2 regions of the Streptomyces sp. NPDC058620 genome follow, and region 1 is predicted to be linked to the other one. Evidence: predicted binding sites of a transcription regulator. Region 1 holds the regulator's gene; the other holds the start of a gene.
The links. The regulator HspR, encoded in region 1, represses chaperone genes until heat shock. The targets are predictions, from matches to a motif close to TTGAGNNNNNNNNNCTCAA.
Positions count from the first base shown of each region.

Region 1 (8,409 bases):
ACCGAACTTCTCCAGGGCCTTGTACTGACCCTCCGGGTCGGGTGTGGTCACCCTTCGCCCTCCCCTGCTCTTCTCGAACGCGTCCAGCAGCTTCTTCGCACTGGCACCCTGCTGAGTGAGGATCTCACCGGCGCGGCCGCCCTTGGACGCGATGCCGATCAGCAGGTGCTCGGTGGAGAGGTAGTCGTCGCCGAGCTCCTTCGCGCGCTGCGCGGCGTCGGCGATGACGGCCAGGAGCTCACGGTTGGGCTGCGGGGGCGCGACGGTGGAACCGGTGACGCTGGGCTGTGTCCCGAGGAGGCGTTCGGCCTCGGCGCGTACGGCCACCTGGTCGGCGTCGACGGCGGCCAGCAGGTCGATGATGTTCTCGTTGTCCTCGCCCGCGAGCAGGGCGAGCAGCAGGTGCCCGGGGGTCAGATCGGGGTGCCCGTCCTTCACGGCCCGGCTGGTGGCCGCGTTGAGGGCATCCCGGCTCTTGTTGGTCAGCTCGGCGTCCACGTGCGCTCTCTCCTCCGTGCGATGGGCGGTATGTCGTCAACGCGTATGCCGTTGACACTGACATGGTCAACGTGCACAAAGTTGAGCGTACTCCGCTCAAGCCGAAAACGGGAGCACTGCTGTGCTTCCCCCGCGACCCGCTGACGAGTGAACCGGCCACCGGACGCCCCCGCCACCGCGCCGCGGTACCCCGGCTGCCTAGGCTTGAGTCATGCACGATGTACGCAACCCCAGCCCCGAGTACCTCGCCTTCTGGCGCGAGCGCCACGTCTGCACGCTGACGACGCTCCGCCCGGACGGCACCCCGCACGTGGTGCCCGTCGGGGTGACGTACGACCCCGGGGCCGGGCTCGCACGGGTCATCACCAGCAAGAGCAGCCGCAAGGTCGCCCACGTCCTGGCGGCGGCGCCGGGCGAGGCACGGGCCGCGGTCTGCCAGATGCACAAGGCGCGCTGGGCGACGCTGGAGGGCGTGGCTACGATCCGCACGGAGCGGGAGGTCGTCGACGACGCGGTACGCCGCTACGCGGAACGATACGAGCGCACCCCGCGGCCCAACCCCGAGCGGGTCGTCATCGAGATCGCCCTGGACCGGGCGCTCGGCAGGGCCTGAGCCTGCCCGGGGCCGACGGCCCCGGGCAGCACAACGGCGCCATCGTGTTCAGGTCACGATGGCGCCGCTGTGTGGGGGAAGCGCCTGAACGATATGGAACGACGGGGGTCGTTCAGGCACTGCGGGGGGTGGCGGAGATGGCTTCAGATTCGAACAGCTCGTGGTCCCGCTGATCGAGGTTGACGAAGATCATGCCGTACCTGACGGCACAACGGACCGGTTGCGGGGCCCCGCGGGGCCGACGAAGGCAGCGATAGGCGCGGACGTCCTCGCCCTCTTCCATCACGACGACGACCGGCTCACCGAACAGGGTGACCATCAACGAGTCGCCACGACGGGGGAGTGCCGTGAGCAGATCGATGAAGTGCCACCCGGAGCGATAGGCCGTGGCCATCTCGCGCCGGAAGGTACGGTCGTCCGGCGGGGTGGTCATGCCTTTGTGCCGGCAGGGGCGACACCCCACGTGATGTCACCGAGCGTGGCCGGCGTGGAGTCGCCCCACGTAATGTCGCCGGTGGCCGTCTGCGTGGCAGCACTCACATCCGCTGCCGGTGCGCCCCAGGTGATGTCACCGCTACCCAGAGCGCCGTAGGCCAGGGCCCCCACGAAAGCAGTGGCAAGCACCGAGCGAAGCATTCGCTTATACATTTCGGCTTCGTCCTCACTTGATGGATTCATCTCCCCCGCACTAAGACGATGTCCCACCCGGCCACGCGAACACCACCGGATCGATGCATCATGTTCCTGCACGTTCAGGAACATGGGGGGTGGGCAAATGATCGCAAGTGCCTCAAAACCGGCACATCCTCACGGGATCACCGAACTATGCGATGCGGGACAGCGCCTCTACGCCAGCGCATTGCGATCCGGCCGGATACCGCGAGCGGAGGTCACGCCCGCCCCGTGCCTGATGGACTTCGCCCTCTTGCACCCGGATCCCGATGACGCCGACTGGCTTCGCCCCGTTCCCCCTTCAGCGGCGCTCGCCCAACGGCTGCATCCGATCGAGCGGGAAATCACGGAGCGCAGAAGGCTCTCCCTCGAGCTGGCCGAATCATTTGAGCCATTCATGGACATCAGCGCACAGGACCCGCCGACCACTCACGCCATCACGGTGCTCGAGGGCAGCACCCGGATCAACGCTGCCATAGACGTGGCCACCGCCGAATGTCACACCGAAGTACTCACCGTTCAACCCGGTGGCCTCCGGAGCGAGAACATTCTCAGTAAGGGGCTGGAACGCGGTCAGGCCGTGGTCGATCGCGGTGTCAGCATTCGTACCCTTTACCAGCACACTGTGCGACACCACCAAGGAACCTTCGCCTACGCGGAGCGCCTCGCCGAGGGTGTCCAGATCCGGACCCTGGAGGAACTCGTCGAGCGCATGCTCATCTTCGACCGGACGGTTGCCTTCATCCCCGCGCAGGACGACCGGACAGTCGCTCTGGAACTCCGGCATCCGGGGCTCGTCTCCTACCTCACAAGCGTCTTCGAGCAGTTGTGGCAACGCGCTACCCCTCTCCTGGAGGAGATTCGGTACGACCCGACTCCCGAAGGCGTCAGTGGCGTCCAGCGCTCCATCGCCCAACTCCTCGTCGACGGGTACGTCGACGAGGCCATCGCACGCCGCCTGGGCATGCACGTGCGCACGTGCCGCTCCCACATCGCGAAACTGTCCGCGACCCTGGGGAGTTCCAGCCGGGCACAACTCGGCTACCTGATCGCCCGGTCAGGAATCCTGGACCAGGATTCCTGACCTGCCCGACCGGCCCCTCCGGCATCCCCATCCCAGAGCCGGAAGGTGCGGCCGCGCAACGGGGGAGAGCACGGCCGCACCCTGATCCATCAGGGAAGTTCCCGGCTCCCCCGACGCATCCAGACTCCCCCGGTAACTACGCTTCCACCACCGTCATCTTGTTGCATTGCAAAAAGTGAGGGGCTCTCAAATGAATACGGATGGGACGAATGCAGTCCATCCGCACGGGAACAGAGAACTCTGCGAGCCGGCGATCCGGCTGTACGAGTCAGCCCTCAGAAATGGGCGCATTGCCCGCACCGAACTCGCTTCCACCCCCTGCCTCATCGAAATGGCACTCCTCCATCCCGACCCTCTGAACGACTCCTGGATGCGCCCGGTCTCCCCCTCCGCAGCCCTGGCCCACCTGCTGCACCCCATCACACGGGAAATCGACGAACGCATCCAGCTCACTGCCGCTCTGAGCAGTACCTTGTCCCCCCTGGCCTCCGTCGCCAGCGAGGACCTCGCTCTCGCCATCACCGTGCTCGAAGGGAAACAGACGATCCAGTCGACCATCTACGAGGCAAGCGCCACGGCCACTGCCGAAGTCTGGACGGCGCAACCCGGAAGCAACCGGCCGGCCGACAAGTTACAGGAGTCACTGGGCAACGCCCGGCTGGCCATCGCACGCGGGGCACAGCTCCGGCACCTCTACCAGCACTCGGCGCGCTACAGCACCGCCATCAGGGAATACCTCGATCAGATACCGGGGAGCAGCCTGAAGGTGCGCACCACTGAACAGACCGTGGAGCGACTGATCATCTTCGACCGCACGGTGGCGTTCATTCCGGCCACACCCGACCGGAACATGGCGCTGGAGATCCGCAATCCCGCGATCGTCCGCTATCTGGTCCGGGTGTACGAGACTCTCTGGGCCCAGGCCACCCCCTTCGCGGAACAGCTTCCGACAGCCGCCCCCGGCACCCCCGTCACCGCCGTCCAGCACAGCATCGCCCGCCTGCTCGTCGAAGGGCACGTCGACGACATCGTGGCCCGCAAGCTCGGCATCAGCGTCCGCACCTGCCGCGCCCACATCGCCAAGCTCATGCAGGCACTCGACGCGACGAGCCGTACCCATCTGGGCGCGCTGCTCGTGCAGTCGGGGATCGTCGCGACACCGGTCGCACCTGAGCAGGAGGCCCGCCACCCGGATGAACACGGGTGACGGGCCTCCTGACGGGCAACGCGGCTAGTCCGTGACCCGCTTGGGCTTGGGGCGCCACACCACCAGCGCGCTCGCCTGCTGCACGTCCTGGTACGGGACCAGGTCGCGGCGGTACGAGGCGTGTACCTGGGCCTCGCGCTGCTGCATGGCCACCGTCGCCCCGTCGACCGCCGCGGAGAGCTCCGCGACGCGCTGCTGGAGCGCGGCGACCTGGTTCTCCAGCTCGATGATGCGCTTGATGCCGGCCAGGTTGATTCCCTCGTCCTGCGACAACTGCTGCACCGTGCGCAGCAGTTCGATGTCGCGGGCCGAGTAGCGTCTGCCGCGCCCGGCGGTGCGGTCCGGGGAGACCAGGCCGAGGCGGTCGTACTGGCGCAGCGTCTGCGGGTGCAGGCCCGAGAGCTGGGCCGCGATCGAGATCACGTACACCGGTGATTCGTCGGTTAGCTGGTACGGATTATGTCGACGGCCGTCCATCTCAAGCTCCCTTCGCAGCCTGGAACAGCTCCGCCCGCGGGTCCTCCTCCGCGGTCGCCTTCCGGTATGCCTCCAGTGCGTCCCGGGCCTCGGGTGCGAGGTCCGTGGGCACTGCCACCTCCACGGTGACCAGCAGGTCGCCGCGGGTGCCGTCCTTGCGGACCGCACCCTTGCCGCGGGCGCGCATCGTACGCCCGTTGGGGGTGCCGGCCGGAAGCTTCAGGGTGACCGGGGGGCCGCCGAGCGTCGGGACCTTCACCTCGCCGCCGAGCGCCGCCTCCGTGAAGGCGATCGGCACGGTGACGGTGAGGTTGTCGCCCTTGCGGCCGAAGACGGGGTGGGCGTCGACGTGGACGACGACGTACAGGTCGCCGGCCGGTCCGCCGCGTTCGCCCGGGCTGCCCTTGCCGCGCAGCCGGATGCGCTGGCCGTTCAGGACGCCCGCCGGAATCCTGACCTGCATGGTGCGCGCCGACCTCGCCCGCCCGCTGCCCTTGCAGACCTCGCAGGGGTCCTCGGCGATGAGGCCGCGGCCCTTGCAGTCCACGCAGGGGTCGGTGAGCGAGAAGCCGCCGCCGCTGCCGCGCGACACCTGTCCGGTGCCGACGCAGGTCGGGCAGACCCTCGGGGTGCCGTTCTTGTCGCCGGTGCCGGAACACGCCTTGCAGGGTGCCTGGCTGGACATCCGCAGCGGGACCGTGGCCCCGTCGACCGCCTCGGTGAAGCTGAGCGTCACCTCGGACTCGATGTCCTGGCCGCGCCGTGGCTGCACACGGGTGCCCGCGCCGCCGCGGTTGAAGAGGCCGCCGAAGACGTCTCCCAGACCACCGCCGCCGAACCCTCCGGCGCCGCCGGCCTGGCCGCCGCCCGGGGCGCCTCCGAAGAGGTCGCCCAGGTCGAAGTTGAAGTTGCCCCCCGCGCCACCGGGACCCGCCCGGAAGCCGCCTCCGTTGCCGAAGAGCGCGCGGGCTTCGTCGTACTCCTTGCGCTTCTTGCTGTCGCCGAGGATGTCGTTCGCCTCGGAGATCTCCTTGAAGCGCTCCTCCGCCTTGGCGTCACCCTTGTTGGCGTCCGGGTGGAACTCGCGGGCGAGCTTCCGGTACGCCTTCTTGACCTCGGCGTCGGTGGCGTCCTTGGGGACGCCGAGAACCTTGTAGTAGTCCTTCTCGACGAAGTCCTTCGTACTCATCGACGTCCCTCCTTCCGGACGATCGGCCGAGGAGCCGGCCCTGGGGCCGGGCTCCTGGCCGGTCGGTGTGCACCGAGGTGGTCGGACTGAATGTCAGACCTCCTCCGTGCCACCGCTCTCCTCGTCGTCTGCCTTCTCTTCCTTCGCCGCTCCCGGCGTCGCGCCGGGCTGCGGCTCGGCCACGGCCACCCGCGCGGGGCGGATGGTGCGGTCGCCGATGCGATACCCCGGCTGCAGGATCGCCACGCAGGTGTCCTCTGTGACATCCGGCGCGTACGAGTGCATCAGGGCCTCGTGGATCGTCGGGTCGAAGGGCTCACCCTCCTTGCCGAACTGCTGGAGACCCAGCTTCGCGACGACCATCTCCAGCGATTCGGCCACCGACTTGAAGCCGCCGACCAGCTCGCCGTGTTCCCGCGCGCGGCCGACGTCGTCGAGCACGGGCAGGAGCTCGGTCAGGAGACCCGCGACCGCGATCTCCTTGACCGTTACCCGGTCCCGCTCGACGCGGCGGCGGTAGTTCTGGTACTCGGCCTGGAGCCGCTGGAGGTCGCCCGTGCGCTCGCTGAGCGCGGTGCGGACCTGGTCCAGCTGTGCGGTCAGACCGACTGTCTGTACTGAGTCCCCGGCCGGGGACGCCTCCTCCTCCGGAGAGGGGGTGGCGTCCTTCGGCTCAGCTCCGTCAGGGGTGGTGTCGGAGGGGACGTCAGGCTTCTCCTCGAAGCCCGGAGTCTCCTCGGTCACACCGCACCGCCCTTGGTGTCCTTCTCGTCGTCGACGATCTCGGCGTCCACGACGTCGTCACCGTCGGCCTGGGCCTGACCGGCGCCCGGCGCGTCGGCACCCGGCGTCGCACCCTCGGCCTGGGCGTTGGCGTACATCGCCTGGCCCAGCTTCTGGGAGACGGCCGCGACCTTCTCGGTGGCGGTACGGATCTCGGCGGTGTCCTCGCCCTTGAGCTTTTCCTTCAGCTCGGTGAGGGACTCCTCGACCTCCGTCTTGACGTCGGCCGGAACCTTGTCCTCGTTGTCCTTGAGGAACTTCTCCGTCTGGTAGACGAGCTGCTCGCCCTGGTTACGGGACTCGGCGGCCTCGCGACGACGGTGGTCCTCGTCCGCGTACTGCTCGGCCTCTTCGCGCATCCGGTTGACCTCGTCCTTCGGCAGCGACGAGCCACCGGTGACGGTCATCTTCTGCTCCTTGCCGGTGCCGAGGTCCTTGGCAGCGACGTGCATGATGCCGTTGGCGTCGATGTCGAACGCGACCTCGATCTGCGGCACGCCACGCGGGGCCGGCGGCAGACCGGTGAGCTCGAACATTCCGAGCTTCTTGTTGTACGCCGCGATCTCGCGCTCGCCCTGGTAGACCTGGATCTGAACGGACGGCTGGTTGTCCTCGGCCGTCGTGAAGATCTCGGAGCGCTTGGTCGGGATGGTCGTGTTGCGCTCGATGAGCTTCGTCATGATGCCGCCCTTGGTTTCGATACCAAGCGACAGCGGCGTGACGTCGAGGAGCAGAACGTCCTTGACCTCGCCCTTCAGGACACCGGCCTGGAGCGAGGCGCCGATGGCGACGACCTCGTCCGGGTTCACGCCCTTGTTGGCTTCCTGACCACCGGTGAGCTCCTTGACGAGCTCGGCGACGGCCGGCATACGGGTCGAGCCACCGACGAGAACGACGTGGTCGATCTCGGAGAGCTGGATGCCCGCGTCCTTGATGACGTTGTGGAACGGGTTCTTGCAGCGGTCCAGCAGGTCCGCGGTGAGCTGCTGGAACTGAGCGCGCGTGAGCTTCTCGTCCAGGTGCAGCGGGCCCTCGGCCGACGCCGTGATGTACGGCAGGTTGATCGTGGTCTCCGTGGAGGAGGACAGCTCGATCTTCGCCTTCTCCGCGGCCTCGCGGAGACGCTGGAGAGCCATCTTGTCCTTGGACAGGTCCACGCCGTGACCGTTGGCGAACTGCTTGACCAGGTAGTCCATGACGCGCTGGTCCCAGTCGTCACCACCGAGGTGGTTGTCACCGTTGGTGGCCTTCACCTCGACGACGCCGTCGCCGATCTCCAGGAGGGACACGTCGAAGGTGCCGCCACCGAGGTCGAAGACGAGGATCGTCTGGTCGTCCTTGTCGAGCCCGTACGCCAGCGCGGCGGCAGTGGGCTCGTTGACGATACGCAGGACGTTCAGGCCCGCGATCTCGCCGGCCTCCTTGGTCGCCTGACGCTCGGAGTCGTTGAAGTACGCCGGGACGGTGATGACCGCGTCGGTCACCTTCTCGCCGAGGTAGGACTCCGCGTCACGCTTCAGCTTCTGCAGGATGAAGGCGCTCATCTGCTGCGGGTTGAAGCTCTTGCCGTCCAGGTCGATCTTCCAGTCAGTGCCCATGTGGCGCTTGACGGAGCGGATGGTCCTGTCGACGTTCGTGACCGCCTGGCGCTTGGCGACCTCGCCGACGAGCACCTCACCGTTCTTCGCGAAGGCGACGACGGACGGCGTGGTCCTGGCGCCTTCGGCGTTGGTGATGACGGTGGGCTCGCCGCCTTCCAGAACGCTCACGACGGAGTTAGTCGTGCCCAGGTCGATGCCGACCGCACGTGCCATTTCGATTCCTCCAACTGAATACTTGAGTGGATCTGACTCAAGGATGCATGACACCCGCCCCAGAGTCAACAG
Region 1 is NZ_JBHXQO010000039.1:28,988-37,396, reverse strand. Features, by position in the region: gene clpB (ATP-dependent chaperone ClpB) at 1-498, opposite strand, end outside; gene ACFWSK_RS27865 (pyridoxamine 5'-phosphate oxidase family protein) at 710-1,111, shown strand; gene ACFWSK_RS27860 ((2Fe-2S)-binding protein) at 1,224-1,544, opposite strand; gene ACFWSK_RS27855 (hypothetical protein) at 1,541-1,735, opposite strand; gene ACFWSK_RS27850 (helix-turn-helix transcriptional regulator) at 1,887-2,867, shown strand; gene ACFWSK_RS27845 (LuxR C-terminal-related transcriptional regulator) at 3,058-4,074, shown strand; gene ACFWSK_RS27840 (heat shock protein transcriptional repressor HspR) at 4,099-4,551, opposite strand; gene dnaJ (molecular chaperone DnaJ) at 4,553-5,740, opposite strand; gene grpE (nucleotide exchange factor GrpE) at 5,834-6,484, opposite strand; gene dnaK (molecular chaperone DnaK) at 6,481-8,337, opposite strand.

Region 2 (8,409 bases), on a different contig from region 1:
GAACCGCTCGAAGACCCGGTGACGCTCCGCCTCCGGGATGCCGGGCCCCTCGTCGACGACTTCCAGCTCCAGCGACTCGGGGCGCTCCCCGCGCCGTGCCAGCACGGTGACCCGACCGTGCGGCGGGCTGTGCTTGACCGCGTTGTCGATGAGGTTGGCGACCACCTGGTGCAGCCGCTCCGCGTCGGCGTGCGCCGTCAGTTCGGGCGGCGACACGTCGAGGTGCAGATGGACGTCGAGCCGCGAGTGGTTGCCGGAACCGGAGGACAGCCCGCGCTGTGACGCCGCGAGGTTGGCCTCCTTCAGCACCCCGGAGAGATACGGCCACACCTCGAAGCGGCGGGCCTTGAGCGCCACCACCCCGTTGTCGAGCCGGGAGAGATCCAGCAGGGTCTCCACCAGCCGGCCCAGCCGCTCGGTCTGCTGCAGCGCCGTGCGCATCGTCTCCGGATCGGCGGCCGAGACCCCGTCGACGACGTTCTCCAGCACGGCTCTCAGCGCCGCGATGGGTGTGCGCAACTCATGGGAGACATTGGCCACCAGCTCCTTGCGGTGCCGGTCCTCGGCCTCCAGATCGTCCGCCATGCGGTTGATCGTCTGCGCGAGGTCGCCCAGCTCGTCGCGGCGGCCGGCCCCGCTCACCCGCGTCGTGTAGTCGCCGTGCGAGATGGACCGGGCCACGGCTCTCATCTCGTCCAGCGGCGCGGTCAGACCGTGTGCCACGAACTGGGTGATCAGCAGGGTCGCGATCACCGAGAACACCGTGATGAACCGGAACTCGGTCCTGGTCCGCAGCGCCACGATCAGCAGACCAGTGGTGATGAACACCGAGATCACGACGAGCGTGCCCAGCTTGGCCTTGATGGAGAAGGGTCTCAGCCGGCAGCCGGGCCCGTTCATGGCGCGGGGGTCTCCAGTGCGTAGCCGACGCCGTGGACGGTACGGATCCGCTCGGCGCCGATCTTCCGGCGCAGCGCCTTGATGTGACTGTCGACGGTACGGGTGCCCGAGGCGTCCGCCCAGTCCCAGACCTCGGCCAGCAGCTGCTCCCGGGAGAGCACCGCGCGCGGCGTATTGGCCAGGCAGACCAGCAGGTCGAACTCGGTCGGTGTGAGGTGGACGTCGTCCGCCCGCACCCGGACCCGGCGCTGCGCGTGGTCGATCTCCAGCTCGCCGAGGCGCAGGATGCCGCTGCGCGGCGTCACCGCGGCGAGCGCCGCACGCTCCACCCGGCGCAGCAGGACGTGCACCCGGGCCGCCAGCTCACGCATGGAGAAGGGCTTGGTCATGTAGTCGTCGGCGCCGACGCCGAGCCCGACCAGCATGTCGGTCTCGTCGTCGCGGGCCGTCAGCATCAGCACCGGCACGGGGCGCTGGGCCTGCACGCGGCGGCAGACCTCCAGCCCGTCGAAGCCGGGGAGCATGATGTCGAGCACCATGAGATCGGGCTGCCATGCCTCGGCCGCGTCCACGGCCGCGGGGCCGTCCAGCGCGGTCTGCACCAGGAAGCCCTCGGCCCGGAGTCTCGCGGCAATGGCGTCCACGATCGTGGAGTCGTCCTCGACCACCAGAACCCGGCGCTGCGCACCCGGGGTGGCCGCGACGCCGTTGTGGGTGGTGTGTGTCTGTTCCATCGCCCCGCCCCTGCCCGTTCTCGCGGGAGCCATTCCCCCGGAGGCACGGTCTTCGCTTGTGAATTTCGTGGGAGATCCCATGTGCCGCTCAGCAGCGTAGAGGCAGCGGACGGTCCACGGCTACGCAGGGTGTTGCCCCGCGTGAGGACTTTCGCCCCTCCGGAGGGCGGATCGTCTGCCTTGTGGGGCTTGGCCCGTGCCATAGGGGCGATGTGCGTACCGGGTGGGGGCTCAGCCGGTCCGCAGTGCGAGATGGACCACGTCCGGTACACCTCGGGCAACGGCTACTTCTTCAGTGCGTACCGCGCTGAATCCGGCATTCCGCATCGCCTGCTCGAACGCGGAGGAGGGCTGCGCGGACCACACGGCGAGCACTCCGCCCGGCGTGAGACGCTCCTTGCAGGCGGCGAGACCGGTGGCGGAATAGAGGCTTCCGTTGTCCTCCGTGACGGTCCAGTCCGGCCCGTTGTCGATGTCCAGACACAGGGCGTCGTAACGCTCCGTGGTCGTCCGGAGGTGGGCCACGAGGTCCGTGTGCACGATCTCGGTGCGCGGATCGGCCAGCGCCGGGCCGGAGATCCGGTCCAGCGGCCCCTGCCGGTGCCAGTCGACGATCGCCTGTTCCCGCTCGACGACGACGATCCGCCCCCAGCGTTCCTCCTCGGCGGCCCGGACGAGCGAGAACCCGACGCCGAGACCGCCGATGAGCACGGCCGGGGCGGTGCGCCCGTCGGGCAGCGCCGCGAGGGCCGCGTCGATCAGCAGCCGCTCGGACCGCCCGTCGGATGTGTCCATGAGGAAACAGCCGTTGGCGATGATCTCGAAGTCGTCCCCGCGCTCGCGCAGGACGACTTCGCCGAAGGGGCCTTCGCGGCGGTCGAGCGTGACGGGGGCGGTGCTGGCGGGCATGACGTGGCTCTCCGGTCTCCGGTGGTGGCGGTCGGTTCGACGGACCATCCTGGCGCTCCGGGCAGCCCCGGACCAGCGAATTGAGGAGACGGCGGCGGGGGCATCGGTGCGGGACGCGTCCAGCCGGGCGCCGGCCGGTTTCTCGTCGTACATCCGGTCGGGGCGGTCGCGCGGAGGCGACAGGTTGTTCATTCAGTGGGCCGGCGACGGCAGGGGTGCGAACGTGACGTCCGCGGCGCATGCGGTGACCTCGGCCTCGTCGCTGATGGCCCAGGCGGCGACCCGTGATGCCGTGGCCGCCGGAATCTCCTCGCTGATTCCGGGGGCGGCAGGAATGTTGTGCGTCGCGTGGGCGTCGTACGGGAGGACAACCCGATAACCGCGTGCCAGGGCCCCCCGGGCCGTGGCCTGGACGCACATCTCGGACATCAGGCCGCAGACGACGAGGCCCCGCACTCCGTGGCCGGCCAGCAGGCCGCCCAGGGAGGTCTCCTCGAAGCCGTCGTCCATGGACTTGCGGACGACGCACTCGCGGGGGCCGGTCCCGACGGGGAGGTGGAGTTCCCAGCCGGGGGTGTGCGGCTCGTCGCCCGCTCCGGCGGGCCCGTCGTTCTGGATGTGGACGACGAGCGCCCCGCTCGTACGGGCCCGTGCGATCAGGTCCGTCGTCCGGTCCAGGAGCAGGGCCGCTCCGGGCACCGCACCCGCCCCGGTGACGGAGGCGGACTGCACGTCCACCACGAGCAGGGCCTGGAGGGGAAAGCCGGGAAGGGTCATGGCGCCATCATCGCGACCCGGCCCCGCGCGCTGCCACGCGATTTCGAGCCGTGCAGGGGCGCGAACGGGCGCCGGAGCGGCGCGTGACGAGTGATCGCTGAGAGCGAACAGGGCTTGGGGAACATTCAGGCGCTCAGGAGCATTGAGTCCACATAGCTCAACTTGACTGCCGAAGGGGAGATCATGGCTACGGAGTCCAAGGCGTTCACACCGATCGATCTGCCTGTGCTGCCGCTCGACGACGAGGTAGTGCTGCCCGGAATGGTGGTGCCGCTGGATCTGTCGGACACGGAGGTGCGGGCCGCCGTGGAGGCCGCGCAGGCCGCCGCACGTGCCGGCGGCGGCAAGCCCGAGGTGCTGCTCGTCCCGCGTATCGACGGGACCTACACGGGGACCGGCGTCCTCGGCACCGTCGAGCAGGTCGGCCGGCTCTCGGACGGGGACCCGGGTGCGCTCATCCGGGCCCGTGACCGGGTGCGGATCGGTGCCGGGACCAGTGGGCCCGGCGGAGCGCTGTGGGTGGAGGGGACCAAGGTCGACGTCCTCGTCCCGGACCCGTTGCCCGGCTCCGCCGTGGAACTGGTCACGGAGTACAAGGCGCTCGCCACCAGCTGGCTGAAGAAGCGCGGCGCCTGGCAGGTCGTGGACCGGGTGCAGCAGATCGAGGACATCTCCGCCCTCGCCGACAACTCCGGTTACTCGCCGTTCCTGACCACCGCCCAGAAGGTGCAGCTCCTGGAGACCGCCGACGCGGTCGCCCGGCTGAAGCTCGCCATCCAGTGGCTCGGCGAACACCTCGCCGAGCAGGACGTGGCCGAGTCCATCGCCAAGGACGTCCAGGAGGGTGTCGACAAGCAGCAGCGCGAGTTCCTGCTGCGGCGCCAGCTCGACGCCGTACGCAAGGAGCTCTCGGAGCTCAACGGCGACCCGGAGGACGAGTCCGACGACTACCGGGCCCGCGTCGAGGCCGCCGACCTTCCCGAGCACGTCCGCGAGGCCGCGCTCAAGGAGGTCGACAAGCTGGAGCGGTCCTCCGACCAGAGCCCAGAGGGCTCCTGGATCAGGACCTGGCTCGACACCGTCCTCGAACTGCCGTGGACCGAGCGGACCGAGGACGCGTACGACATCCCGGGTGCGCAGCGCGTTCTCGACGCCGAGCACGCGGGCCTCCAGGACGTGAAGGAGCGGATCACCGAATACCTGGCGGTGCGCAAGCGCCGTGCCGACCGCGGTCTGGGAGTCGTCGGCGGCCGCCGGGGCGGCGCCGTGCTGGCTCTGGTGGGCCCTCCTGGAGTCGGAAAGACCTCGCTCGGTGAGAGCGTCGCGCACGCCATGGGCCGCAAGTTCGTCCGTGTCGCGCTCGGCGGTGTCCGGGACGAGGCGGAGATCAGGGGCCACCGGCGTACGTACGTCGGCGCGCTTCCCGGGCGTATCGTCCGCGCCATCAAGGAGGCCGGTTCCATGAACCCGGTCGTCCTGCTCGACGAGATCGACAAGGTCGGCTCGGACTTCCGGGGCGACCCGGCCGCCGCCCTCCTGGAGGTCCTCGACCCGGCGCAGAACCACACCTTCCGCGACCACTACCTGGAGGTCGAACTCGACCTCAGCGACGTCGTCTTCCTGGCGACGGCCAATGTGCTCGACGCCATCCCGGAGGCCCTGCTCGACCGCATGGAGCTGGTCAGGCTGGACGGCTACACCGAGGACGAGAAGGTCGTCATCGCACGCGACCACCTGCTCCCGCGCCAGCTGGAGCGGGCCGGCCTGGAGAAGGAAGAGGTCGCGCTCGACGAGTCCGCGCTGCGCAAGCTGGCCGGCGAGTACACCCGCGAGGCCGGCGTCCGCAATCTGGAGCGGGCCGTCGCCCGGCTGCTCCGCAAGGTCGCGGCCCAGCACGAACTGGGCGAACGCGAGCTGCCGTTCACGGTCACGGACGAGGATCTGCGGGGCCTGATCGGGCGCCCGCACCACGTGCCCGAGTCCGCACAGGACCCGGCCGAGCGCCGCACCGCGGTGCCGGGCGTGGCCACTGGGCTTGCGGTGACCGGCGCCGGTGGTGATGTGCTGTTCGTCGAGGCTTCGCTGGCCGACCCGGAGACCGGGGCGTCCGGACTGACCCTGACGGGCCAGCTGGGTGACGTCATGAAGGAGTCCGCGCAGATCGCGCTGAGCTTCCTGCGGTCGCACGGCGCCGAGCTGGAGCTGCCGGTCGCGGATCTGAAGGACCGCGGGGTGCACATCCACTTCCCGGCGGGTGCGGTGCCCAAGGACGGTCCGAGTGCCGGAATCACGATGACGACGGCGCTGGCCTCGCTGCTGTCCGGCCGGCAGGTCCGTACGGATGTGGCGATGACCGGTGAGGTGTCGCTGACCGGACGCGTGCTGCCGATCGGCGGTCTGAAGCAGAAGCTGCTGGCCGCGCACCGCGCCGGGATCACCACCGTGGTGATCCCCAAGCGGAACGAGGCCGACCTGGACGACGTACCGGCCGAGGTCCTGGACGGTCTGGAGGTCCACCCGGTGACGGACGTCCGCCAGGTGCTGGAGATCGCCCTCGCCCCGGCCTCGGCCGGGCTCCGGGAGCAGAGGGTCCCGGCCGCGGCGTGAGTGCCATGCAGTGACGGGCGTGGTACGACGTGCACGGCCGGTACGGACGGCCCGTTCTCCCGAGGGAGGGCGGGCCGTTCCGCTTTTCGCGTCCGGCGCCTACGGCCGGTAGATCGTGCCCGGCACGGGCTCCGCCGGGGCCATCAGCTGGGGGACCGTCACGAAGGTGTAGCCGCGCTTCTTCAGCGCGTCGATGATGCCCGGCACCGCGGGCACGGTGCCCTTGTAGATGTCGTGCAGCAGGATGATGCCGTCCTTGCCCGCCTGGTCGAGAATCCGCTTCCTGATCAGCGCGGAGTCGTTCGTGGAGTAGTCCTTCGCGGTCGCGCTCCACAGGATCTGCGACAGCCCCAGCTCCTCGCAGATCCCGGAGACCGTGTCGTCGGTGCGGCCCTGCGGCGGACGCATGAGCCGCGGTTTCTTGCCGGTGATGGCCGCGATGGCGTCCTGTGTCCTCTCCAGCTCGGCCCGTATCTCGGCGGGCTTCCGGTCGGTCAGGATCTCGTGCGACCAGGTGTGGTTGGCCACCTCGTGTCCCTCGGCCTCGATGCGGCGCACGGTGTCCGGGTACCTGGTCACGTGCTTCTTGCCGAGCAGGAAGAAGGTGGCGGGCACCTTCTTCTCCCTGAGGGTGTCCAGGAGCCGCGGGGTGTCCTCCGCCGGACCCGCGTCGAAGGTCAGCGCTATGCACTTCGCCTTGCGGCAGTCCACCTGCCCGAACGACCCCTTGGCGTCGGATGCGGCGTCCTGCCGCGCCGAACCCGGTGCGGTGGTCTCCATCGAGCAGCCGCCGAGCGCGAATGTGAGCGCGGTCACCAGGGCGGCGGCCAACCCGGCACCGGACGGCGTCGTCTTTCTGGGCACAGCAGGTCACTCCTCAAGGCCGGCCGCGCACGGGTTGTGCGGCACGTCGAGGACTATACATAGAGCGTATACACGCAGTGTATAGAGGGGTGTGAGGGGTCCCGAGTGGTGAAGAGGCGGGTCGGGCGGGGGTTGGCCCGCATATGGCTCCGATGCGGCTCCGATGCGGCTCCGGTACGGCGAGGGCCCCGGCGACAGGAGCTCGTCGCCGGGGCCGCGGTGTGAGGCGGAGGGGCCGGATCAGCCGTACGCGAGCGCCTGTACGCGGTCCAGGGCGCCGTTGAAGCGGTTGTGGTCGCCGACCGTCGGGCCGGTCGACGTGTACTGCCACATCGTGTAGTAGCCCCAGCCGGCCGGGAGTTCACCGACGGTGGTGTTGTAGCGGGCCACCCAGAGCGGGTTGGTGGCGCCGAAGCTGGAGTTGTTGCCCGTGCAGGTCTGCCACCAACTGGTCGCGGTGTAGATCACCGCGTCGCGCCCGGTGCGCGCCTTGTAGGTGTTCACGAAGTCGCGGATCCAGGACACCATCCCGGCCTGGGTCTTGCCGAAGCACTGCGCGCCGTACGGATTCCACTCGATGTCCAGCACCCCCGGCAGCGTCCTGCCGTCCCCCGACCAGCCGCCCCCGTTGTCCACGAAGTAGTTGGCCTGGGTCGCCCCGCTCGTCGTGTCCGGGGTGGCGAAGTGGTACGCCCCGCGGATCATGCCGACGTTGTAGGAGCCGTTGTACTGCTGCGCGAAGTAGGGGTTCTTGTAGTACGTCCCCTCGGTGGCCTTGGCGTAGGCCCACTTCACGCCGCTGTTCCAGAGGGTCGACCAGGCGACGTTGCCCTGGTGGCTGCTGACGTCGACGCCCTCGGTCTGGACGGCGCGCGACTCGCGGGGGAGTCCACCCTGACCGTCGTGGGCGATGACGCCCTGGCCCATCGTGGCCGTACCGCGAGCGGGGGTCTCCGCGGCGGAGGCCGCGCCGGGCAGGGTGAGGAGGAGGGAGAGTGCTGCGAGGAGGGCTCCTGCCGCGGCGAAGCGCGAGCGGCGGGACGTACCGGATCTGTGCACGGGCATGTGGGTGCCTCCGGGGCCTCGGTGGGGGGAACTGCTGACCCAGGGGTGCGTGCGGGACATCCCTGGAGGGGTGGCATGGTGTGGGCATGTCACTGATGGCAGTCATGACGCTACGCACGTAGACCCACGCGGCGGAAGGGGGTCCGGGCGCTGCCGATGGTCTACTCCTGCGAAATACTGACCGAGCTGCGGCGATGACCGGCGGCGGAAGAAACTTTCATCGGCAGGAAAGCGTATGAGGGGTGCTGACGTGCACGGGAGTGAACGCGGGAGTGAACCCGGCGCGGTCGGCGCGAGTGGTGTGGACCACGAGTTCCTCGCCCTGGAACGGGAGTTGGCCGTCTTCCTGCGCCGGGCGCGGGCCAACTCCGGGGAGATGGCCCGTGAGGTGCACCCCGACCTCGAATCCGCCGCCTACGGCCTCCTCGTACGGCTTGAGTCGGCGGGCCCGCAGCGGGCCACCGATCTCGCCGCCTACATCGGTGTCGGCAAGGCGACCATGAGCCGTCAGCTGCGCGCTCTGGAGACGCACGGCCTGGTGGCCCGCGAACCC
Region 2 is NZ_JBHXQO010000008.1:83,322-91,730, forward strand. Features, by position in the region: gene ACFWSK_RS11270 (ATP-binding protein) at 1-900, opposite strand, end outside; gene ACFWSK_RS11275 (response regulator transcription factor) at 897-1,634, opposite strand; gene ACFWSK_RS11280 (spermidine synthase) at 1,866-2,543, opposite strand; gene ACFWSK_RS11285 (isochorismatase family protein) at 2,736-3,320, opposite strand; gene lon (endopeptidase La) at 3,504-5,927, shown strand; gene ACFWSK_RS11295 (polysaccharide deacetylase family protein) at 6,027-6,707, opposite strand; gene ACFWSK_RS11300 (lysozyme) at 7,032-7,856, opposite strand; gene ACFWSK_RS11305 (MarR family winged helix-turn-helix transcriptional regulator) at 8,092-8,409, shown strand, end outside.
Region 2: a site for HspR is predicted at 3,463-3,481, ahead of lon (endopeptidase La). Genes of this name have one in related genera too.